3 regions of the Desulfitobacterium elongatum genome follow, and region 3 is predicted to be linked to each of the others. Evidence: riboswitches for the same ligand, from Rfam matches in the RefSeq annotation. Region 3 holds a riboswitch; each other region holds the start of a gene.
The links. Region 3 has a riboswitch for cyclic di-AMP ahead of ACZ42W_RS17830 (C40 family peptidase). Riboswitches for the same ligand answer to the same signal wherever they lie in the genome.
Positions count from the first base shown of each region.

Region 1: it holds a riboswitch for cyclic di-AMP, as region 3 does, so the genes downstream of both, ACZ42W_RS12835 (C40 family peptidase) here and ACZ42W_RS17830 (C40 family peptidase) in region 3, are expected to answer to the same signal.
Region 2: it holds a riboswitch for cyclic di-AMP, as region 3 does, so the genes downstream of both, ACZ42W_RS14455 (C40 family peptidase) here and ACZ42W_RS17830 (C40 family peptidase) in region 3, are expected to answer to the same signal.

Region 1 covers NZ_AP038772.1:2,749,522-2,757,682, reverse strand. The annotation lists gene ACZ42W_RS12845 (FAD binding domain-containing protein) at 1-259, shown strand, start outside; gene ACZ42W_RS12840 ((2Fe-2S)-binding protein) at 241-705, shown strand; gene ACZ42W_RS12835 (C40 family peptidase) at 944-2,362, opposite strand; cyclic di-AMP (ydaO/yuaA leader) riboswitch at 2,365-2,501, opposite strand; gene ACZ42W_RS12830 (sigma-54 interaction domain-containing protein) at 3,078-5,159, shown strand; gene ACZ42W_RS12825 (hypothetical protein) at 5,530-5,718, shown strand; gene ACZ42W_RS12820 (molybdopterin-dependent oxidoreductase) at 5,845-8,161, shown strand, end outside.
Region 2 covers NZ_AP038772.1:3,090,403-3,098,563, forward strand. The annotation lists gene ACZ42W_RS14445 (hypothetical protein) at 1-48, opposite strand, end outside; gene uvrC (excinuclease ABC subunit UvrC) at 213-1,967, shown strand; gene ACZ42W_RS14455 (C40 family peptidase) at 2,335-3,108, opposite strand; cyclic di-AMP (ydaO/yuaA leader) riboswitch at 3,112-3,255, opposite strand; gene ACZ42W_RS14460 (HesB/IscA family protein) at 4,180-4,509, opposite strand; gene ACZ42W_RS14465 (hypothetical protein) at 4,658-4,933, opposite strand; gene ACZ42W_RS14470 (HD domain-containing protein) at 4,949-5,545, opposite strand; gene ACZ42W_RS14475 (GNAT family N-acetyltransferase) at 5,551-6,195, opposite strand; gene ACZ42W_RS14480 (AAA-type ATPase lid domain-containing protein) at 6,227-7,135, opposite strand; gene ACZ42W_RS14485 (adenosylhomocysteinase) at 7,361-8,161, opposite strand, start outside.
Region 3 covers NZ_AP038772.1:3,754,531-3,762,691, reverse strand. The annotation lists gene ACZ42W_RS17860 (C40 family peptidase) at 78-770, opposite strand; gene ACZ42W_RS17855 (YVTN family beta-propeller repeat protein) at 1,384-2,430, shown strand; gene ACZ42W_RS17850 (SHOCT domain-containing protein) at 2,655-2,921, shown strand; gene ACZ42W_RS17845 (HAD-IC family P-type ATPase) at 3,208-3,489, shown strand; gene ACZ42W_RS17840 (helix-turn-helix domain-containing protein) at 3,916-4,308, shown strand; gene ACZ42W_RS17835 (SHOCT domain-containing protein) at 4,371-4,556, shown strand; cyclic di-AMP (ydaO/yuaA leader) riboswitch at 4,596-4,735, shown strand; gene ACZ42W_RS17830 (C40 family peptidase) at 4,738-5,553, shown strand; gene ACZ42W_RS17825 (PspA/IM30 family protein) at 5,770-6,453, shown strand; gene ACZ42W_RS17820 (class I SAM-dependent methyltransferase) at 6,559-7,161, shown strand; gene ACZ42W_RS17815 (cytochrome c biogenesis CcdA family protein) at 7,201-7,788, shown strand; gene ACZ42W_RS17810 (hypothetical protein) at 7,793-7,954, shown strand; gene ACZ42W_RS17805 (hypothetical protein) at 8,045-8,161, shown strand, end outside.

The DNA of each region.
Region 1 (8,161 bases), 1.0 Mb from region 3:
AAAAGTTCGTGTGGCCTTAGGATCGATCGCCCCTACCCCTATTCGCATAAGAAAAGTCGAAGATTTTCTAATGGGTCAGAAGCTTACTGAGGATGTGATCGAAGATGCGAGTCAGATCGTACAAAAAGAGATTTCTCCCATATCAGATCTCCGGGCTTCTGCGGAATACAGAAGTTATCTAGCGAACGTCTTACTTCAAGAAGCGTTACGAACACTTACGAGTTCCAAGGAGGGTAGGCAATGGCCGAGAAAACGATAGAATTAACAGTAAACGGCAGCTCGATGGCCATTCAGATTGAAGAACACCGGACACTGCTTTACCTCATTCGGGAAGTCCTGGGACTCACGGGAACGAAGGAAGGATGTGGGGAAGGAGATTGCGGCGCATGTAGTGTGCTTCTCGATGGAGAACTTGTTAACTCCTGCTTAGTCTTAGCCATTCAGGCAGACGGAAAAGAAATGCTGACGATCGAAGGGGTAGGGACCGAGGATAATCTCCATCCGATTCAACAAGCCTTTATCGATGTTGGAGCCATCCAGTGTGGTTATTGTACCCCCGGCATGGTCTTAGCGACTAAAGCCCTTCTCGATAAAGTACCGAATCCTTGTGAGGAAGAAATTCGCCGTGGACTGTCCGGTAATTTGTGCCGTTGTACTGGCTATCAAAAGATTGTTGATGCTGTTAAAAAGGCGGCTAGCGCATAATTAACAACTCCAGCAGGTGAGGAAAGTTCAGCTGGTGGAGTTGTTTCCTTAGACGGGCAGTAGTGACTGTAGTTTATCTTAATAGAAAAAAATTAAAGCCGCTCGTGGAGCGACTTTTTTCAATTATAGCATTTCGTTGACACCAGGGTGATTCGGTTCGGGAGAACATCCTGTTCTTTCCCAAAGAAAAAGAGCAACCACATCTGCGGTTGCTCTTGAAAAAGCTGTTCTGTTCTCTCTAATACCTGCGTGCTCCGAGGTAACGAGAGGAGTAAAAGCTATCACTAAGGCTGGAAGTTTTCACACCACTACTGGGATTTGCGGCATGAACAAAACGTCCTCCCCCGATATAAATGCCTACATGAGAGGCACCCTTAGCATAAGTAGTAAAAAATACTAAATCTCCTGCTTGAAGATTATCTTTGCTGATGGCAGAGCCCGAAGCGAACTGATCAAAGGAGGTGCGAGGAAGGGATATCCCTGAACCCGAGTAGATGTATTTGGTAAAGCCTGAACAATCAAAGCCGCTTTTAGATGATCCGCCAAAAACATAGCTTGTCCCAACTAAACTGAGGGCGCGATCGACAAGGGATGAAGAACTGCTACTTCCACGCGAGGGAACATAAGCAACAGTAACAGGCCGACTATTGGGGCCCTTTGCTACTTCTTGATTGACAGGAGCTTGTGTGATTTTTTCCTCTAATACTTTTTTATTAACGTCTATACCATTCTTTTGTACATAAGAGTAGGTGACTAACTTTGTGCCATTACTCCCTTGTTTGGTGACTTTGGTTTGGCCAGGTCCTAAACTGCTGTCCGTTTTTGTTACGACATCGTAGGGTATTGTTTCAGAACCTGAATAGGTTCCTTCGCTTACGACAGTAAGATAGGGTGTTGAAGCAACAAGCTTGATAATTTGTCCCGGCTTTATTTTCGTGTCTTTAGTTGTTCCTGGGTTACCGGCTAATACTTCATCGGTCAACATATCATTTTTGCGGGCAATAAGCCACCAAGAATCATTGGCTTGGACAGTATAATCCTTGGTCGTTATTTTACCGTCAATGAGCATTTTAAAAGCTTGATCGCTTTGTGTCATTTGATCGGGTTGGATTTCTACCGCTTTGACATTCAACTTTTCGGCAAAACTAACGGAAGTTACCTTGTTCTCTTCACTGGATTTAACATAATAGTCTTCATAGTCTTTAAGTACTTTATCAGCATCTTCTTTGCTGGGTAAAAATACGATGGGAGAACCGTCTGCCTCTACCTTATAACCCTCAAGATAATAACTTAATTTATCTGCCAACTTCTCTTCGTCTAGTTTAGATTCAAGATAGACTGTTGGATTAACTCGGACAGCTTCATAGGCAATTTGGTCATGGGTTTTGGCAACTTGACCAAAGGGCTGACCCTGTTGTTCAAGAATCGTTTCAACGAGGTTTTTACCGATATCAACGTTACGGACTAAACCAATCTGTTGACCGTTAAGGATTACGGTAGCAGCAGAAGTAGTTGTCGTAAAATAATAGGTGAGCCCTCCAGCTAGGATAATGGTGATCGATAAACAACCGAGAACGCGAGGTGATTTCCAATTAAAACGTTTGATTTGAGTATGTACCACAACTTTTAATCGAGACAGGATTGGAGAGAAATGCATACTTTTACACCTTTCTTAGCTTACGAGGTTAGTTGACGGATTCGGGCGTAAAGTGTAAGCCCTACGCGTATGGCACGCGATTCACCCCATAAAAAAGTCCCCCGCTTTAGGAAAAACCTAAACTCAGCTTTCGTTTCTGTATCCTTTAATCATTCGACAAAATATGTTATGTTCCTTCTAAATTTATGCATGAAATATGTGGTAATTTGGGTGAGTACTAAAAGAGCGTTGTCTAAAGCTTAGCTTATTTCCGTTTAGATTTTCTGGTTTGCTTGCATTCATTTAATCTTATAAAAGCTTACTATTGTATAATACAAAAGCCCAGTTCCAGGCAAAATCGATTACCTCATCATTCTTGGAGCAGGTCTCAATGGGGATCAGTATAAATGTAATTAATTAAATTGACTACTAGTTTAACAAACTATATGCTAAAAAGTAAACATATGGTAAAATTATATAACATAGTATTATTTATCACATTATTGATCAGATATTATCTTTTATCCCTAAAAAGCCTAAATACGACGTCCATCTCTTATTATCAAGTCTTTCCTAGGATTTTGTTCCTAACACTTACGATTTAAACCTTACTTCACTCTTCTTGTGGTTATTTTAACATACTAATATTTTAAAAGAGGCGTAAGTTTTCTTTATTTTTTATATTAGTTATTAGTTCTAATGGTTTATTTTATGAGGAGGGGTTTAATTGCATGAAGTGAAAGACGTGAAAGATGATTTGGATGCCTTGAGTGAAAAAGAAAATAAAGACCGAGCGCATATCGTTTTATCGAAAGCAAGTTGGCAAGAGATAACGGAATGTAAAAATTTTTTTTTTCAAAATAGAGATGAAGACCTCAAGAGATACACTTGTTTAAAGACTGAGGTAGCTGATTCTTGGTTGAGATCGCGTGATTTTGGAGTGAGTCCCTACAAGGGGGGAATAAACGGTCATTTAAATTCTCACGATATTTCTAAAATCATAGATGAGAATAAACAGCTTATAGAAATTACTGAGTGTATTTTTGAAGACCTTAAAATTAAGGACATGATGACGTCAAGCTATGCTCTATATCTATTTGATAAGAATGGCGTTTTATTAGCTCATGAAGGTGAAATGCTACAGCTAATTTCCAAAAATAGCAAAGAAGTTTCGATGATAGGACAAATATGGACAGAAGAAACCGTTGGTACCTGCGCTCATACTTTAAGTATGCATCTTAAGCGACCAGTATATATTGTAGGTCCAGAACATTATTGTACAGTCTTTCAAAACTCTTGTACTGCGGCAGCGCCTGTAATCAATGAAGGCGGTGAAATTACTTGTTATTTAGTTTTAAGTCATCATATAAAATTTCCGCTGTCGAACGATTCTTATTATTTGAGTACGTATCCTCTTGGTCTCATAACAGCTATGGCTGTAGCAGTAGAAAATAAACTACGCCTTACAAAAAGTTATGAATTACTTAAAGCTGCTCACCATATGCAGGAAGTAACCTTATCTGTTATTGAGGAAGGAATAATTGTTCTGGCTAGTGACGGTATGATTGTTAAAATTAACAAAGAGGCTACTCGTATATTAAATACTAATGAAGAAGAGATAGTAAGTAAGCACATTAATAGTTTTTTCAGTAACCAGATTTATACAGCTGTATGCAAGGGGGAGCCTGTTGACATAGAGGAGACGATTTGTATTGATGATGATGAGAGATCTTTCCTAGTATATATACGTCCTCTAAATAATAAGATCAGTAAAGGCATAGATGGTGCAGTGCTTAGACTTAATCCTATGGAAAAAATAAATGAGATGGTTACTAGCAGATCAGGAGCAGTTGCTACTTTTACGTTTGAAAAAATTATCGGAAAAAGTAAAGCAATAAAAGAGGCGATCTCGTTGGGGAAATGCTTCGCCTTATCATCGGAAAATATCCTTTTAACCGGTGAGAGCGGGACAGGTAAGGAACTATTTGCTCAAGCAATCCATAATGCACACCGTCCGCAGGGTCCCTTCATTGCCGTAAATTGTGCAGCGATGCCAAGAGAACTTATTGAGAGCGAATTATTTGGTTACGAAGGTGGCAGCTTTACCGGTGCTGAACGCAAAGGAAGATCAGGAAAAATTGAACTTGCACATGGAGGAACGCTTTTTCTTGATGAGATAGGGGACATGCCGCTTGAGGTTCAAGCTATATTGTTAAGAGTATTAGAAGATAAGAAAGTTATGAGGATTGGCGGTCACCATTATAAAAAAGTTGATTTCAGATTGGTCGCTGCAACAAATAAGGACTTACAGCAGATGAACCAAGATTATTTATTCAGGAGTGATTTGTTTTTCCGCTTATCTATCCTATCCATTAAGCTACCGCCTTTACGTGCCAGAGAAAATGATGTTGAGGTATTGGCTAATTATTTTATAGATAAATACTGCAGTAAAATAAGGCGTAAGGCGCCAAAAATCAGTGAAGAAGCGCTTAAAGTTCTAAAAAACTACTCATGGCCTGGCAATGTGAGGCAACTCGAAAACAGCGTAATTTATGCGGTAAATTTAGCGCAATCAAACTTGATTCAATGTCAACATTTACCGAGTATTTTATCTAATGAAGTTGTCCCAAATATTTCCATAGGTAATAGCGATAACTCGGGAACTATTTATAAAATTGATATCGTGGAGAAAATTCTGATTGAGAATGCTCTATATAAAACCAAAAATAACATAACGAAAGCTTCCGAATTGTTGGGAATGGCTAAGTCAACGCTATACAGGAAAGCAAAAGAGCTTAATATTGATATAGGAGAATAGTACAATAAAATACTATCTATATGGTATATTTTGCGGGAGTAGAGAATGGAATTTTTAACTGATTAATAAAACAACCCCTAAGACGGTATCGATATATTGGGCAGAAAATAGAGGATGGGCTTCCTTAAAATTAAGGAAGCTCATTTTTGTGTTATTAGGAAATCGTATTGATTAATGATCGTAAATACTTGTGTGCACTTTCTCATAAGAAAACGGTAATTCTAAAAATCGCTCACTTTTAAACTTTGTAAATTGAAGTAAAGAATCAAATAGTGGCCCAATGGGCCATTTTTTTATGTTGGCACGCAATATGCAATATATGTCAATGTACATGTTCATAGTTTCAAGAATTAACAAGGAGGAATATACAATGTGTTTTAGACCCCCGTCATTTAACCAATTGATGAGCAGATGTCCAGCATGTAATGTTTTTAATCCACCGACCAATAAAACTTGCAAGAAGTGTGGCGCTGAACTACCTGAACCTGAACAGGCCGATTCAAATCAAGCCAATATTCCGCAAGCTGGTCCCAAGAAACCTAATCTCAAAAAGGAATAATTCTCTTGAAAGCGGGTTGCTACTCAGTAGTCAAAGGATAAGCTCAGACGATATTGAGGGGGTGGTTTTATCGAATAAGTGTCTTTTCAAACCTACTCATAAAAAATCAAGGAGGGAAAATATAACATGATCAACGAGTATAACAAAGATCTTTATAAAGAAGATTGGCGCTGGAAAGAAGGCGAGTATGAAGTAACTCGCACTTCTGTCTGGACAGGGCCAGGTTGCCATAATGGTTGTGGGGTTCTCTGCTACACCAAAGATGGTAAATTGGAGAAAATTGAAGGGGACCCAAACTTTAGCTATAATCAAGGTAGATTATGCCTACGCTGTATAAATATGGTTGAGCAAATCTATAACAATGATCGACTCAAATGGCCTCTCATGAGAATAGGTGAGAAAGGCGAAAACAAATGGAAACGTATCTCGTGGGATGAAGCTTATGATTGGATCGAAGAAAAGCATAAGGAAATCTCAGCAAAAACAGGTCCTCAAGGCATTGTATCGTTAGTAGGAACAGGTCGTAATTGTATGTGGCAGCCTGCGATGATCACTCGTGCAGTTTTTGGTAGCCCTAACCTTTCCTTTGGTTTCTTAAGTGCTGATTCCTGTTACCAACCTCGCATGACAGCAAACTTGATTAAACAAGGAGACTGTTGGGTTCTAGATGCTTCTCAGTTCCATCCTTTACGCTACGATAATCCTGAATGGAAACGGCCTGAAGTTGTAGTTGTCTGGGGTAATGAACCCTTAGCTTCCAATGGAGATGGGTTTGTTGGACACTGGCTAGTTGACTTGATGAAACTGGGGACGAAGCTCATCGTCATTGATCCTGCTTTAACCTGGCTAGCAGCCAAAGCTGACCTCTGGCTAAAAGTTCGGCCTGGCACAGATTGCGCTCTAGCTTTAGGATTCCTTAACGTCATCATTAACGAGGATCTTTATGATCATGAGTTTGTAGATAATTGGGCTTATGGCTTTGATGAATTGGTAGAGCGAGTTCAAGAATACCCAGTAGAAAAAGTATCTGAAATCACCTGGATTCCGAAAGAGCAAATTATCAACGCTGCTCGCATGTATGCAAAAGCAAAGCCAGCAGGAATTCAATGGGGTTTAGCGATCGATATGCAGATAGCGGGTATGGAGGCTTCTGCTGCTATTTCTGACATGGTAGCAATCACAGGAAACTTGGATATACCGGGTGGCAATGTTCTCCTTCGCTATGCTTATAATAGTTCAAAAAAATATGGCTGTGGCCTAGAGTGTATTTCCCAAGAGATGTTAGAAAAACGTATTGGAACCTATGAATCTCCAATCCACGAATCAGGCTATACACCATTTATTCCACCTGATAAACTTCTGGAAACCATGGAATCTGGCAAACCTTATCCCGTCCAAATGTTATGGGTCCATGGAAGTAACCCAATTGCCAATATGGCAGGGGAGGCTCCCAGAGTTTATGCAGCTTGGAAGAATGTATCTTATACAGTAGTCGTTGACTACTACATGACTCCAACTGCCGTAGCGTTTGCGGATTTAGTACTGCCTGCTGCGATGAGTGTAGAACGCGACAGTTATAGATCCTGGTGGCAACCCTTACGAACCATTACCAAAGCAGCTGAGCCCTACTATGAGAGCAAAGCAGATGAGCAAATCGTTCTTGATCTAGGGAAGAGAATCAATCCGGAGTATTTCAATAAATACGCAGATGTTCGAGAACTGTTAACCGATATGCTATATGACGATGGTAACGGTGTAGACTATGACTTTGAAACCCTGACGCACAAAGTTTATGACTGGTGGGATTGGAACTACACCTATAAGAAATATGAAAAAGGCCTAATGCGTCAAGATGGTCAACCTGGCTTTGTAACTGCAACTGGCTTATATGAAGTTTCCTCACCTTTGTTTGATGTCTGGGGATTTGATCCACTACCCCATCATATGGAACCCTATGAAGGTCCTAACTCCACACCAGAGCTCATGGAGGAATATCCCTTCATATTAACGACAGGACACCGACAAATTGGTCTATTCCACTCTGAACATCGCCAACTCCCAACCATGCGAGAAGTTCATCCTCAACCTGAGATGGAGATAAACCCTGAAGCAGCGAAACTATTGGGCCTTCAGGAAGGCGACTGGGCTTGGATGGAAAACAAGCGTGGTAAATGCAAACAACGAGTCAAATTTAATTATGGCCTTGATCCAAAAGTTGTTAGGGCACGCCATGGATGGTGGTTCCCAGAGAAGCAAGGTGCAGAACCCGTTCTATTTGGAGTATTTGACAGTAACTCTAACAATTTAACGACGATGGGTGTCCATGGTCCAACTCATTATGGTGCTCCTTATAAATCAACCATCTGTAAGGTTTACAAAGTTGTACCAGAGAATGATCAAGTAACACCGACTGAAATAGTGACTAGGTTAGGGGGTTTCGGCT
Region 2 (8,161 bases), 660 kb from region 3:
ATCTTGCCATATATCGTTCCGTGGAGGCCGCCCCCATGAATTCGGCATAATTAACCCTCCTTTAAGATCAATGTCTTAGATTAATATACGAGTCAATAAGGCCTGATATGTTATAAAGTAAACTTACTTCAGTGGGAGTTTTGAAACTCCAATCATCAAGCGACTTGCATCTAAGCTTCACAGCAACTAGAATAATACCGAGGTGTGCATTAATGGAGATACTTCGGCAAAAATTAAGCCTATTACCTGAGAAACCGGGAGTCTATCTCATGAAAGATGCTTCCGGACGGATTATCTATGTCGGGAAAGCAAAGATTCTTAAGAACCGAGTTCGGTCCTATTTTACAGGTTCTCATGATGGTAAAACCCAAGTGATGATTAGTCAGATCTGCGACTTCGAAACGATTCTTACAGACTCCGAGGTCGAAGCTTTAGTCCTAGAGTGTAATTTAATCAAAAAATACGATCCAAAATATAATATCTTGCTTCGCGATGATAAATCCTATCCTTATATTACAATCACGGAAGAATCCCATCCTCGAATACTCGTTACCCGTCAAGTGAAAAAAGGCTCAGGAAAGTTTTTTGGTCCTTACCCTAATGCGACAGCGGCTAAAGAAACAGCTCGACTACTCAATCGATTATTTCCTTTCCGAAAATGCCGACAAATTCCTTCCAAGCCCTGTCTTTATTATCATCTTCACCAGTGCTTAGGCCCTTGTATCGAGGATGTCCCAACACATTCCTATGAACAAATTCGCAAAGAGGTTACATCCTTCCTCAAGGGTGATCAAGGGAGCATTCTAAAACAACTCGAAAAAAAGATGCAGCAAGCGGCTGAGGGTTTGGAATTTGAGCGGGCTAAAGAATATCGGGATTTAATCGAAGATCTCAAAAAAGTCGGAGAAAAACAAAATATTACCCTCAATGACTTTGTGGATCGAGATGTTGTCGGATATTCCACGACCCGAGATCAAATCTGCATTCAGATTTTCTATCTTCGCCAAGGGAAACTGCTCTCACGTGATAACTTCATTTTTCCCTATTATGAAGAACCCGAAGAAGCCTTCATCTCCTTCCTGGCCCAATTCTATACTGAGAAAAACACCCTCCCGCAGGAAATCCTTCTTCCTCCCATCGATATTACAGTACTCGCCAAATTATTCCCGATGATCATTCCGCAAAAGGGACAAAAAAGGGATCTGGTAGAGATGGCGATGGGAAATGCCCAAACGACCTTGCATGAACAAATCACTATTGAAGCGCGGGAACTTGAGGAGAGTTCAAAGGCCCTCAACGCATTGGGAGAAAGCCTAAAGATTTCTTTTCCAAGAATCATCGAATCCTTTGATATTTCAAATATTGCAGGCACTCATATCGTAGCGGGTATGATCCAATTTCTTGATGGAAAACCCAACCGGAGTAATTATCGTAAATTCAAAGTTCAACCTATGCCTAATATGGACGATACCGCTTCGATGCATCAAGTCATTGAGCGGCGCTATAGTCGCCTCCTCCGTGAAGAATTGCCACTACCTGACCTCATCTTGGTCGATGGCGGCAAAGGGCAGATCAATGCAGCTAAAGCGGCCTTACGAACCTTAAACCTCACTCTGCCTGTCGCTGGAATGGTCAAGAATGATAGACACCAAACTTCAGGGCTCCTTAACGAGGAGGGAAAAACCCTATTTTTCGAACGAAGTTCTCCGAGCTTTCGTTTACTGGAGCGGATACAAAATGAAGTCCACCGTTTTGCGATTACCTTCCATCGTCAACAACGTTCCAAAGATATGACGCTTTCTGAATTGGATGGAATACCTGGTGTGGGTCCCAAGAGACGCCAACAGCTTTTACGCCATTTCAAAGCGACTGAGACCATCTGCAAGGCGAGTTTGGAAGAACTTCAGAGTGCAGGACTCCCTATCCATATCGCAGAAGCCGTTTATCAGCACTTTCGAAATAAATAAATTCTCTCGTGTTTATCCCCTTCGATAGATAACAATATTAAGGAGCAGAATCACCATGATTCTAAATTACCGTGTAGAGCTTTGCCGGGAATGCTATCACAAGAGAACACGGCACTGCCAAAAGACAGATTTATATATCCACAATATGACAACGGCTGAACCTGGAGGAGAATGTTCGAACTATAGACCCGTTCCTTGGTTCCCTTGCTAGATATCGCTAAGCAGCACCAATATGAATGATTGGGGTCGTGTAGCTTTCGGGTCTCTATTCGTCTTCTAAATAGCTTTAAGTAAATGCCCCATACTAAAAAAAGGGAGTAGCGTAAACGCTACTCCTTCTTTTCCAATGTCCGGTCAAACACTTCAATTACTGAACTCTTCTTGCTCCTACATAACGAGCCGAATAATAACTATCCGATAAGCTCGTTGTCCTTACTCCACTATTAGAAGCATGGACGAAACTTCCACCGCCGATATAAATTCCGACATGAGAAGCTCCTTTGGCATACGTCGAAAAAAATACTAAGTCTCCTTGTTGAAGCTGGTCCTTCTTTACTGCAGTTCCTGCATCAAACTGAGAGTATGAATCCCGTGGCAAATTAATTCCTGATCCTTTGAATACATACTGTGTAAACCCAGAGCAATCAAACCCATTACGAGACGTTCCCCCAAAAACGTAAGGAATACCCTGTAAACTCTGAGCATTTTTTACGATTCCCGAGGAATCTCCACCACGCGAGACCTGAGAGGTTGTAGAGATGCTAGCTACCTGAGCAGGCGCTTGTGAAGATTTCGCAGTCTCTGTAGGTTTAACAACGGCCTTTGTTTCAGTTATTGCCTGAGACTTCACTTCAGTAGTCTTCACCTCTGCAGTCACTTCTGTCTCTGCTAATGCTGCAACAACTTGTGTCGATGGGCTGGACTTTTCTTGTATTACTGGAACTACACTTGCTGAAGTAATCAGCTTATTGCGTACCGTTAGTGCTGTAAACCCGGACGAGTCTTTAAGGAGTACTGACTCCAAGTCAGTAGGGTGCTCAGCAGCACTCACAGGCATATGTACACCTGGAAGACTACTCAGTAGTAATACGCCTGACAGCGCTACACTACCCATCCACACCCTCCTTGAGGATGAAACCATGAAATTTCCACCTTTCACTGCTTACGAGGTTAGTTGACGGATTCGGGCAAGAAGGTGTTAAGCCCTACACATAAATGTGATTCACCCCAATAAAGGATCCCCCGCTCTAAGCAAAGAAGCTAAGCTTAGATTCAGCATTTCTCACTTACTTAAATACTATTCGCTAAAGATCTATAATTTCCTTTTTCAAATATTGGAATTTAAATTATTTTCAAAATAGGTCCTTAAAATAAATAAACACCTCTCAATTGAGAGGTGTAATATCCTTTAAGCCTTAGGATACCAACGAATAAATATTGCGGCTTAGGTCAAGTAGGTTTTCCCACTGGGTTCCTTCGGTTTCCCGGTAATAGGCGGTTTCCCTTTTCTCCCAGCCTGAGCTGTCACCAGTTCTCAACACTTGATCACCACTGAGACCGCACTTTAATCCTCGTTGGTTTTCGCTCTAGAAGTTTTCCTTAACGCTCCACGATAGTCTAGCCTCTTTTGCAGAAAAGAATTTCAGGCAAACTTGAAGTGCATCGGCCAACACACTCTAGTCCCTTTAGCCCTCCCAAATTCCCCACCTCAAGGCAGGCTACACTGCACTAAGTTCCTTCCTAATGCAGGTTCATCCCCCAAGCCGTAGCTCTATAAAAAAGCCACGCACTTGGGCCTCCACGGACAAGGGTATCGCCCGCATGCCATTGCGGATCCCCCTAATCCTTAACTCCCAGCAGCAACCCTCGACTGGGCGTCGAAAGCCACCACCAGGAACTTCATCGGTATGCCCTCGGCGGATTCTTAGGCCCGCCTTCGACTATCATTTCATGCACTAGAATAACGCTCCGTAGCTCAAAGGAAGAATAAACTATATATAGTGTACACTGATTCATGTTTTTTGCAAAATGCTCTCTGAGTATTCATATACTCGCATTGATTTGATAAAGAACGCATTAAGGAAAGAAGTGAATACCTTTTCACCCCAATGCTATAAAACGCTGGATTTAATCCAATTGAATTAAATCCAAATTTTTTTCATAAAAACATAAAAAAGAGAACCCTAAAAGCTCTCTTTTTACAATCAGAAGATTAGGATCCACATCCACCGGATCCACAACTTGAACCACAATCACTTGCATTCGCCGTCTTAATCTCAAATCCGCCACCATAAGTAGATTCTACATAATCAACGACTGCGCCTTCTAAGTATTGAGAAATTTTCTTTTCGCTTACAATCGTAATACCGAATCCTTCATCTACGATGTCTTCTTCATTCTTAGACTCATCCAGAGTCATGCCGAAATTCGGCCCACCTCAGCCAAAGCCGGCTACATAAAGGCGCAGAAAAGAATTTTCTTTATTCTGACCTACCATAACCTCTTTAACTTTCTGGGCAGCGGTTTCTGTAATTTCTACCATAATCGCCACTCCTTTTTATCAGCCATGAAGGCCCGTTTTCATACACTTAGATAATAGCATCGTCATCTAACCAGTGTCAAACAAGCAAATATTTATCAATTTCATAATTAATGAGTTATGAGAAGGAATGGTTTTCAATATGTAGTGCTCAGACTGATTTTGCTTCAATATGTGGCTTCACATCACGAAACAATCGGCGAATGACGACTTCAATGCTAGCCGGTAAATCTTGGGCAGCTCTCTGGATTTGGTTTGCTTGCCACTCTATCCGCTGTGCCCAAGACCTTGTTTCAGGTAAAGCGATATAAGCTTGAGGTTCTGATATCAGGACCCCTTTGAGCAAATAGACTAAAATAAGAACGACAAGAATTCGCCATAAAAAACGCAATGGATATACCATCCTTTCAGAACAAGATATATCCATAGTCTAACCTTCTTATTATATTTTAAGCCTTGCTCTCTCTAATTCAGACCAAAAGTCCTCAGAAAATCTGAAAAGGGGTTCAAAAAAATCACGTGCAGTCTGGGTATATAAGTATTCATGATAATGGCACACTCGCTCATGGTAGAATTCTTCGGCGGAGTGAGGACCAAAAAAAGCCTTTCCTTCTTTGCCTGCCCATGCAAAGAGTCGTGCCATCCCCATGGGTCCGACGAAATCAAGCTTATCGGCATCATATAAAATTCTAGCTTCAAGAGTCCCTGGCTCATATCCCTCACGAGAATGGGAAAGTATAGCCTCTTTCACCCGTTCGATGACTGAATTAGAATAACCACCCTTTTGCAAGATTCCACTTGCAAGTGCGGAGCTACTTTCAGCATGCGTCCTAGCCACCGTTCCCGATCGACCAATATCGTGAAGAATAGCTGCTAGTTCAACAATCAAAGAATCTGCCCCTTCTTTTGCAGAGATTTGTTTACCCCATTCTCTCACTCGAAGTGCATGCCCTAAATCATGGGCAGGATCTTTACGGGCATATATTCCTTGCACGGCCTGTATTACTGTTCCTAACGGATCCTGATTAATCTCAATCACTAATTTCACCCCCGGCTTGAGTCCGGCTTAGTATATAAAATGCTTTCAAATTGAAGGATTGAACTCTTAGGGAGATTCTTTCCATACCTTGCCATGAGCATGTTCGCTGGATGTGCAAGAATCTCCTCCTCATCGGTATCCTTTACTACCATTCCCACAGGAGACATTATGCGACGCATTAGCTCTCGGTATTCCCACACACGGAGTCCTGTCTTTTCCAAATCCCAATGCCAGTAGTACTCAGTAGCTATCACTAAGTAGTTCTCCATGATCGGATCAGAAAAGGCAACCTCCAGAAGTCGTCGGCCCACACCGTACTGTCTAACTCGCGGGGACACTTCGATAGCACCTAATTCTAAGACTTCTCGTGGGCCTCTTGACCATCTCTCAAAGGAGTCAGGAGGATGAAAGGTTACATAGCCCATTATCCGCGATGCAACATGAGCGAGAATAACTCGACCGTCCGGTAGCTTACAAATCTCTTCTAAGGCTTCCTTCTGCCTTTTAGGGGGGCGAAATGTACGCAATCCATCATCCATAGCAAGCTGAGCGACTACTTCTGCCTTCACAGGCCCTACTATGGTCAATTCTCCATCTGATGTGGAAATGAACTGACTTTTCACGGCCTGATCCCTATCGACCTGCTCCACGATGAGTCCCCCTAACGGAAAACCTTAAAGATTATTCATTAAGATTATAACGTTTGACTTTATTGTAGAGTGTAGCTAAAGAAATATTCAACGCCCTAGCCGCTCTTTTCTTCCCTTCAAGGGAAAAACCATAACGCTCCAAAGCACCTCGCAGGAGTATTTCTTCCATGCGTTCGAGAGGCATTACTCCGTGAGTGAATGCTCCCTCCGTATCAGATGAAATGAGATTTTCCGCGAGATGACGTTGTGTAATATGCGATTCATTCGATACTATTATAGCACGAGTAATAACCTGTTCCAATTCTTCCACGTTGCCCGGCCAACGATAGGACAGAAGAATCTGTTCAGCCTGAGGCGTTAGACCTTGAACGGACTTCCTTAACTTTAAATTCAAAACGTGTATATAGTGTTTTACTAAGGGCAGAATATCTTCTTTTCTTTGACGCAAAGGAGGAATGGCGATTTCCCACTGACTTGCATAGCGATACAACCCCTTATCAAACGCTTTATCCACCATTAACAGATGGACATTGAGCGATGAACTGAGAAAGATACGAATGTTTTTAGATTCTAACGCTTGGATAATATCAAAAAGCTGTGCCTGCTCGTCGAGACTTAGACTTGTGACCTCACGAAAGTATATGCACCCCCCAGTCAGAGTATTAAATGAGTCTAGATCAAAGTTTGGGCTAATCATCTTGTGGATCATTCCATTCCCCTCGGCGCAATCCACAATGAAGAAGGGTTTGGCTGAGCGCTGGCTTTCAAGATGGAGATAGCATGCCAATAAAAGCTTACCCGTGCTGGTTTCCCCTTGAAACATTACGGGGTCACTTTCTCTTGCAGCTTTCTTACACCCCTCTAAAGCTTGGCGTATTCCCTTACTTTCCCCGATAATGTTAGGCTGCTGTGTCAATGATTGAATCAGGTACGTCGGCATATCTATCCCCCTCAAAAAGATGTCTCTCTATAATGGATTTCTGCTTCTAATACATTTAATTATTTCTATTGTATACTATAACAGGTAATAACTAAAGAACATTTTATAATTTACTTGAAAATGCTTGCAGAATGCTTCTAAAATCAAAGGCCACGGAATGGCGTTATTAAAACTTCCATTCCGTGGCCTTTACATAACATTGATTTGAAATCATTCGAACATGGATTAACTATGTTGCCAACTTTGGAGATACCGCTCTTGTTCGTTTGTAAGCGTATCGATGCTTAACCCCAGAGTATCAAGTTTAAGTTGCGCAACTTTTCGATCCATCACGTCAGGAACCGAATAAACCTTCGGTTCGAGGTTCCCCTGTAAGGTAGCCAAGTAGTGTAGTGCAAGTGCTTGTAAGGCGAAGGTCATGTCCATAACTTCGGCAGGATGCCCATCACCAGCCGCTAGATTAACGAGCCTTCCTTCAGCCAAGAGATAAATCTTTCTTCCATCTTGGAGAAGGAACTCTTCGATGTTATTACGAACTTGACGACGACTTTGAGCCATGGACTCTAACTGTGTTTTATTGACTTCGACATCAAAATGACCTGCGTTAGAGAGTATCGCACCGTCCTTCATCACTTTAAAATGCTCTTCAGTAATTACATTTTTGTTTCCGGTTACGGTAATGAAGAAATCACCCTGACGAGCCGCGTCAACCATGGGCATAACTTCATACCCGTCCATCCAGGCCTCATTGGCTCTAATCGGATTCACTTCACAAACGATCACACGGGCGCCGAGACCTTTAGCCCGAAGTGCAACTCCTTTACCACACCATCCGTAGCCAGCAACACACACCGTCTTTCCTGCAACAACAAGATTCGTTGTGCGCATAATCCCATCCCACACGGATTGTCCAGTACCATAACGATTATCGAATAAATATTTCATCTCTGCATCATTCACAGCAATCATGGGGAAGGACAATTCTCCATTCTTCTCCATAGCGCGCAATCTAAGGATTCCCGTGGT
Region 3 (8,161 bases):
GAGAAAGGCTCAGACCAATTATTAAGGGTCTGAGCCTTTAGTCATTTCTCCATGTTTATGGAAGAGCCCGAAGAGGATTAGAATACTCGTTTAGCGCCAAGATAAACTGATTTCCAATAGGGACCAAGATTATAAATAGCAACACCTTTGGAACTGGAGGAGTTGATGAACTGGCCATTTCCTATATAGATGCCATCATGGTCGACAATCCCGTCTCCTGCAATGGAAAAGAAGACTAAGTCTCCCGGCTGGAGGTTATTAAAGTCCACGGAAGTTCCAATTTTGTACTGATCACGGGAAACCCTAGGTAACGAAATCCCGTTTTGGGCAAAGACATATTGCACATAACCTGAACAGTCAAAACCCGTCTTAGGCGATGTTCCACCCCATAAGTATGGAACACCAATATACTTTTTAGCGGTTGTGATAATAGCATTTGCTTTCTCTTGACGGGTAGTACTCTTTTGACCGACTTTCGCAGCATAAAGAGAGTCAAGTCTGTTACCCGAAATTGGGCCGACTATTCCGTCCACATTCAAGGATTGGGCAGATTGAAAAGATTTTACTGCAGCTTGAGTATTTGCTCCAAAGATTCCATCGACGTTGCCGACATTATAACCTAAATAGTTGAGTTCTGTTTGCAGTTGAACGACATCTGAACCGGTTGCCCCTACTTTTAACAAGGTATCTCCCAAAGCAGCCTGTACTGTTTGGGCTGGAACAAGCATAAGAAAAGCGCCAAGGATAGCTGTGTAAATTATTTTTTTCATGTGACATCTCCTTTCTGTTTAATAAGTTGTCACTATAAAGCTAAGATACATAATGTTTGTGGATTACTCATGAAAAACTTATGAATTTTTTATGAATAAATTTTAGATTCTACCAAAAAACAGTAGACCTAATGTATAAACGTGTTCATAAAATATTCATAATTTATTCATAGCAAATTTATAAGAAATAATTATACTTTATTGAAACGAGAATGAATATCAATATTAATGTCGGAGGTAATTGTATGCTTGCGAAAGAAATTCTTCAAGTAAAAAAGCATAACCATTAAGCTAAAACGTTTGAAGGAGCTGTCTTAAAATGATGTCAAATGACATTCATGAAAAGACAGCTCCTTTTCACTTTTATTCATGACTAACCGCCACTAAGACTCCCGCTTCTAAAGCACGAAAGTATCCAGTGGATGCTTTCGCCGAACCGCAAACTAGACAAATATCTTTAGCGGTGAGGATGAGATAAGTGGCGCTAAGTCCTGGATGAGTCAACTAGACTTCAGATGGAGTCAAAACTCCACCTGAAGTAAGTTTCCTTTATCAGAAGGGCATGAATAACCCATTTTTTTCTGGAGATATTAGCTTGAAAAGGAGGGTTTTTATGAAAGGGATTTTGGCTCGTTTTATTTTAATTTTCAGCTTAGTGTTAAGTACGACGGGGTGTAATCCACCTCAAACTCAGCCCACTCCAAGTAAAACACCGCAGCAAACAGTTCAAACAAAAACGCAGGCTTTCTATTATACAGCGAACGAAGGTGGAAGCATTACGAAGATTGATGCTTCAACGAATACAGTCGTTAATACAATCTCCATTAACGGGATTGTCCATAATATCCAAGTCTCCCCAGATGGAAGTATGGTGGGGGCAACTTTGGTTCCAAAGATGCAGCATGGTGCATCAATGGAAATGAAAGGTTCAGCCTTATTTTATGATACGACCAATGACAAGTTGATAAAGCAGGTTCAAGTGGGAAATCATCCGGCCCATATCGTCTTTTCTAAGGATAAGCAATATGCTCTAGTGAGTAATAATGAAGATAATAACGTAACCGTTATTGATATGAAGACATTTGAGGTGAAAACAACGATAGCTACGGGTAAAATGCCTCATGGTTTTAGGATTTCTGCAGACAGCAAATTCGCTTATGTAGCGAATATGGGGGAAGATACGGTTAGCGTTTTGGACTTAGTTAATATGAAAGAGTCACAAAAGATTAAGGTAGGAAGTACGCCTGTAACCACAGGAATATCACCGGATGGAAAAACTCTATTCGCTACGCCGAATGCTGAAAATAGTCTATCGATAATTGATTTGTCGACAGGCAAAGTGGTTAAAGTACCTGTCGGCGAAGGACCAGCACAACTTTACGTTCAAGGAAATGGACAATATGTGTATGTCGCGAATCAAGGGACAGAACAAAAACCATCGAATACAGTGAGTAAAGTTGATGTAAGTAACCAGAAAGTAACGTCTACAATCCAAACTGGAAAAGGAGCCCATGGAGTCGTCGTTAGTCCTGATGATAAAATAGTCTATATAACGAATATGTACGAGGATTCCGTTAGTGTAATCGATACTTCACAGGATAAGGTGATAAAAACAGTTAAGGTTGGAAAGACTCCAAACGGAATCAGCTATAAACTTTGATTCTTTATATTTGGGAAATTTATACAAAATAGTTTGTAAAACTAACTGATCACCGTTTAGTAGCTAACAAACCGTTTTTGTTTTGTATTATTATCCATATATTCAGATAATAGTTATAACTTTTTCAATTGGTTTTCACAGTTACGAGTTATAATGAAATTGTTAAATGGAGGCTGAAAGTTAAATAATAGATTTCGGTTGATATTACGAAGGAGGTTTTATTTATGATGATGTGGGGCTATGGGCCTTGGTCTAATGGCGCTTGGGGGAATGGTGGATACTGGTGGATGGGTTTAGTTATGATGGCAGTTCAAATTCTTTTCTGGGGTCTACTTATCTGGTTTGGAGTTTCGCTCTTTAGACGGGATAGAGGACATTCTTATTCTGCATATGGCCGAAATGATGCGCTGGATATTCTCAGAGAGCGATATGCTCGGGGTGAGATTGATACAGAAGAATATCGCCGTCTCAAAGAGGATTTGGTTAAATAACCTCTGCCCAAGAGTTACAAATATTAAAAGGGAGCCTTTTTCACCAAATGTGACAAGGCTCTCTCAATGAAGTTGAAAAATTCGAAGCAATACCTGGACACGGGGTACAGGCCAACTATGGGGGGCAAGAAATCCTGTTAGGGAATCGCCGTTTGATGAAGCAAAGAAACATTAACATCGATGAACTGATTTCTAGAATGGAAACCCTCGAAGAAGAAGGCAAAACCGCGATGTTAAAGATACTTTAAAAGAAAACGTTAACTTTGCCATAGCACGCCTGCAAAAAATGGGTATCGAGGTAGCCATGATTACGGGGGACAATCGGAGAACTACGGATGCCATTGCCCGTCAGGTAGGAATTAAAACGGTGCTTGCGGAGGTATTACTTCAGGATAAGGCAGAAGAAGTGAAAAAGCTTCAAGATAAAGGGCTAAAAGTGGCTATGGTTGGAGACGGTATTAATGATGCTCCAGCTTTAGCGATAGCGGATGTGGGGATTGCGATTGGCTCAGGAACAGACGTTGCCAAAGAGACCGGTGATATTATTCTGATCATCAGACATTCGTGATGTCGTTGGGGCGGTTGAGATTGGACGGGCTAAGATGCGTAAGATCAAGCAAAATCTCGTATGGGCTTTTATCTATAATATTACGGGGATCCCTCTTGCGGCAGGAATTCTATACCCGTTCACGGGTCTCATCGTCAGTCCGGAGTTGGCCTTGTCATATATAGGCATTCAAAGAAGGCACTTAAACGAGTGCCTTTATATTATTATATTTTCACGACAAATTCATAACCCATCATGGGATAATCATATCTCTCGCGTATACTCAAAGCATGGAAGACAAGCTTTTAAAATACTTAAAGAAATGTTCATAACAAATTCACAGGTATAGTTTAAAATATAAATGAAAACTGTTATCAATAAAAAATTATGATCATCTGAGGTCATGAAATACAAAGGCTAAAGTAGAAAACTAGGAGGCAAATAAAAATGATATTTATTGAGGGTGTAGGAACGGTTTCGAAAGATCACGACATTGGGGATCTTGTTGCGAAGCTACGTGCTAAAAGGGGTTTATCGATGGCCCAATTAGCAGCTAGAGTGGGTGTTAACGCTATGTTTTTATCACAAGTTAAGCGAGGGACTCGTTTACCGACGGATGAGATGATTCAGAATCTTGCAGATTTATTTAAACGCGATGAAAATGTTTTATATGAGATGGTAGGTAGAGTCCCTCTGGTTGTTCGAAAAGAGTTAGAAAATCAAACTATGTTACAAAAAGTATTGAAGGAAATGACAAAGGTGAAACTTTCTGAGCAAAAAAAACAAGAAATTTACCAAGAGTTCTTCCAAATTGTTCAACGGATATCTTTTTCGGCGTGATGCGTTAAAAATTATATCACAAAGACATTTTAGGATTTGTCTTATGGAAAGGAGGAAGCAATATGATGTTTTTTTGGATTCTACTAATCCCACTAATGTTCTATTGGTTTAGCAATCCTAGACAGCCTGCAACGATTCGTATTCCTACAAGGGATGCTCTGGATATTCTTAGAGAACGCTATGCCCAAGGGGAGATTGAGTTTAAGGAATTCGAAGCGTGCCAGAGAGAACTTCGTGGGGATTGGTAAAAAGTTGATCGTTCTTAAATAGAGTTTCAAGCTAAAAACAATTAGGACAAGCTGAATCTGAGGCACAAAGCCTTAGAACGGGGGAAATGTCTCATGGGGTGAATCGCGAAATTCCGCGTAGGGCATGCACCTTTGCCCGAATCCGTCAACTAACCTCGTAAGCAAGAAAGGTGGAAATAGATTGAATATCTCGTTCCGAAAAAAATGGTTCAGTATGGTAGCTGTTTCTGGTGTTATGTTGGCTTCCAGCTTATTAAATGCTATCCCAGCACAAGCGTGGAACAATTCAATTCCTTCTTCTGCAACGTCAATAATTCCTGCTCTTTATAAGGACAATGTGTATCCTCAAATCATGCAGGAAAATTTCAAGGGAATAACCACTGGTATTCCTTTGAAGAATGATTCTCTAAAGAAAGAAGTTTTTTTGGAAAAGCAATCACTTCAGCAATCTAACTCATCTGAGCCTCAACCTACTTCTCAAAAGTCTGCAAACTCTCAGTCCTCGGATGATGAAACGAATGTAACTACGAAAACAACGGTGCCATCTACACCTAATAAGCCAACACCAACTCAAACTCCGCCGCCAACACAAGCTGCTAAGAAGAGCTCTTCTCAGGCGGTCTCCAGAGGAGCAGGAGAAATAGACCTCCTACTTAACCGGGCTAACAGTTTAATAGGAGTCCGTTATCAATGGGGAGGGACAACACCGAAAGGATTTGATTGCTCGGGGTTTGTTGGATATGTATTCAAAGCTTCAGGAGTTTCTTTGCCCCGCACCTCCTTTGATATGTACAAAACCGGCACTCCAGTAAGCAGGGATCAACTGAAACCAGGAGACCTAGTGTTCTTCAGTACGTATAAAGCGGGTGCATCTGATGTGAGGATCTATATTGGAGGCAATCGCACGATTGGGGCAGCCAGTGATGGAGTGGCCATTCATAGCTTGTCAGAGAGTTACTGGAATGCACATTATCTTGGTGCAAGAAGAGTGCTATAATTATAAACCAATCAAAAGGTAAAAAGCAATTCTTAAAGAAGGCTAAAGGCCTTCTTTTCTTATTGCATTCAAATAAATGTCCAACATTAGTTCATGAGTTATTCATATTGAATTCATAGCTTAGTCAAAATCTATTGCTACAATAGAAACATAGATTAACTATAGGCATTTAGGGAATACATGGGGTAGTTATTGTATGAAAGGAGACTGGGAAATATGGGATTATTCACTCGAATTAAAGATCTCTTAGAAGCAAATATTACTGACTTAGTGAACAAATCGGAAGATCCGGAAAAGATGTTAAATTTATACGTCGAGCAGGCAACGGAGGAAGTTCGCAACTTCCAGATTCAAGTAAATCGGGCCGTTGCGGATAAAATCCAATTGGAAGAGCGTATTACTAATCTGCGCAAGGAAATCACAGAGCGGACTGGGCAGGCAACGTTAGCCGTTCAAAAAGGGAAAGATGAGTTGGCGCGGACAGCGCTGACGCTAAAGAAACAAGCAGAGGTTAGTTTGGTTGATTTCGAGACGCAACTCGTGGATCAAACTAAAGCGGTTGAAGAACTCCAAGAGAATTTGCGTATCTTAACCGAAAAATTGGAGAAAGCCAAACATGAACGCAATAATCTCGTGATGCGTCAGCGACGGGCGGAAACGATGAAAAAAGCGAACGAAGTAGTATCTGGACTGGCTACACATGATCCGATGGCGAACATTGATCGAATGGAGGAACGTGTCGAACGGATCGAGGCCGAGGCTAAAGCATCGCATATCCTAGTTAGTACCGGGAATTCGCTCGAAGATCAGCTTGCTGAACTTAAAAAGGACCAATCAAATTCCGAGATCGAGGATGAACTCTCTCGATTAAAGACTCAATTAAACAAGGAAGTAGAGTAATCTTATTCATTTAAGCGGTGATGGCATGAATGGATGGCATGGATGTAAAAATGTAACACTAGATAAAGATGGATTTTTTCGGGAAAGAGCTTAAGGATGGATACTATGGATAAAGAGACTTTGTTAACACGTCAACGATATAATCGCACATCGAAATTCTACGATATCATGGATCGGATGATCAAATCCGATATTAGAAAAAAGATACTCAGTCAAGCAAACGGTAAAGTTCTAGAGGTTGGAGTAGGAACTGGGAAAAATCTAGAGTTTTACTCACCCGATTGTGAGATTACGGGAATCGATCTAAGTCCCGGTATGCTTGAGAAAGCAAGAGAGAAAGCCCAAAAGATACGAATCACAGTATCCTTACTGGAAATGGATGTACAAAATCTTCAATTTCCTGATGATAGCTTTGATACCGTTATCGCCACCTGTGTTTTCTGTTCTGTACCGGATCCAATCAAAGGTTTAGAAGAGGTTAAGCGAGTTTGTAAACCGGAAGGAAAAATTTTACTCCTTGAACATGTCAGAAGCGATAACCCCTTATTGGGAAAACTTATGGATCTTTTAGATCCTTTAACTGTTCGAATGATTGGCCCACATATTAATCGGAGAACACTAGAGAATATCAGCAACGCTGGGCTAACAATAAAACGTGTTGAAGATCAGAATTTTAAGATTTTAAAGTATATTATGGCAGAACCATAAGGAGCCTGTTAGCATAGGCTCCTTTTTGGAGGGATGTATTTGAGTATTACTGTATTCATTATTGCTTTTGCCGCAGGAATTTTGTCTTTTCTTTCTCCTTGTATCATACCGATGTTGGGGGTTTATTTTTCTTTAATCACCGGATCGACTGTGTCGGGTCTAAAGAAAGCTACGTTAGATGCTACCTTACGCCGTAGAGTAATGAAAAATACGTTGGCATTCGTTACTGGATTCTCCTTAGTGTTTATCGCAGCCGGTGCTGTAGCAGGAAAATTTGGTTCCTTGCTCAGTCGATGGCAAGGATTTCTAAACGTCTTAGGGGGCACAGTCATCTTACTTCTTGCGCTTAAGATGCTTGGCTTTTTTCAACTCCCTTTTCTTAATAAACTTCAATGGGAACCTCGATTCTTTGGAAAGCTTAGAGAAAAAGCTACACGGAGTGCATGGTCTTCCTTCTTGGTAGGATTGTTGTTCTCAGTTGCTTGTTCTCACTGTATTGCTCCGACCCTATTTTCTATTCTGGCTCTCGCTGGTGCGACACAAGACTCAGGAAGTGGCATGCTTGTGATGCTTTTCTTCTCACTTGGGCTTTCTATTCCTTATTTCTTAGCGGGGATGTCCTTTTAATCAAGTGATTAACGTTCTTAAACGCTATCGTGGTAAACAAGTGATCGCTGAACGTCTAGCAGGTGCCCTTATGCTCTATATGGCATATATCATTTATACGAATCAATTAACCGAGTTGACAGGTTTTCTGGGACGATTTATGCCGAATCTCCCCTTAGGAATGTAATTTGAATTCACGAGATATTCACATCAAATTCATAGTTTGTTTAAATGAATGTTATATAGTGTAATCATAATGTTTTAGGGAGGCAAGATTTTGAAAGCAAAAGTAGTAATAGGAGTATTGGTACTTCTCTTTGTGGGTGGTGTCTATTGGGGTTTAGATGCAGCAAAACAATCAAAGTCAAATGTGGAAAATAAGGCATCTTCGAGT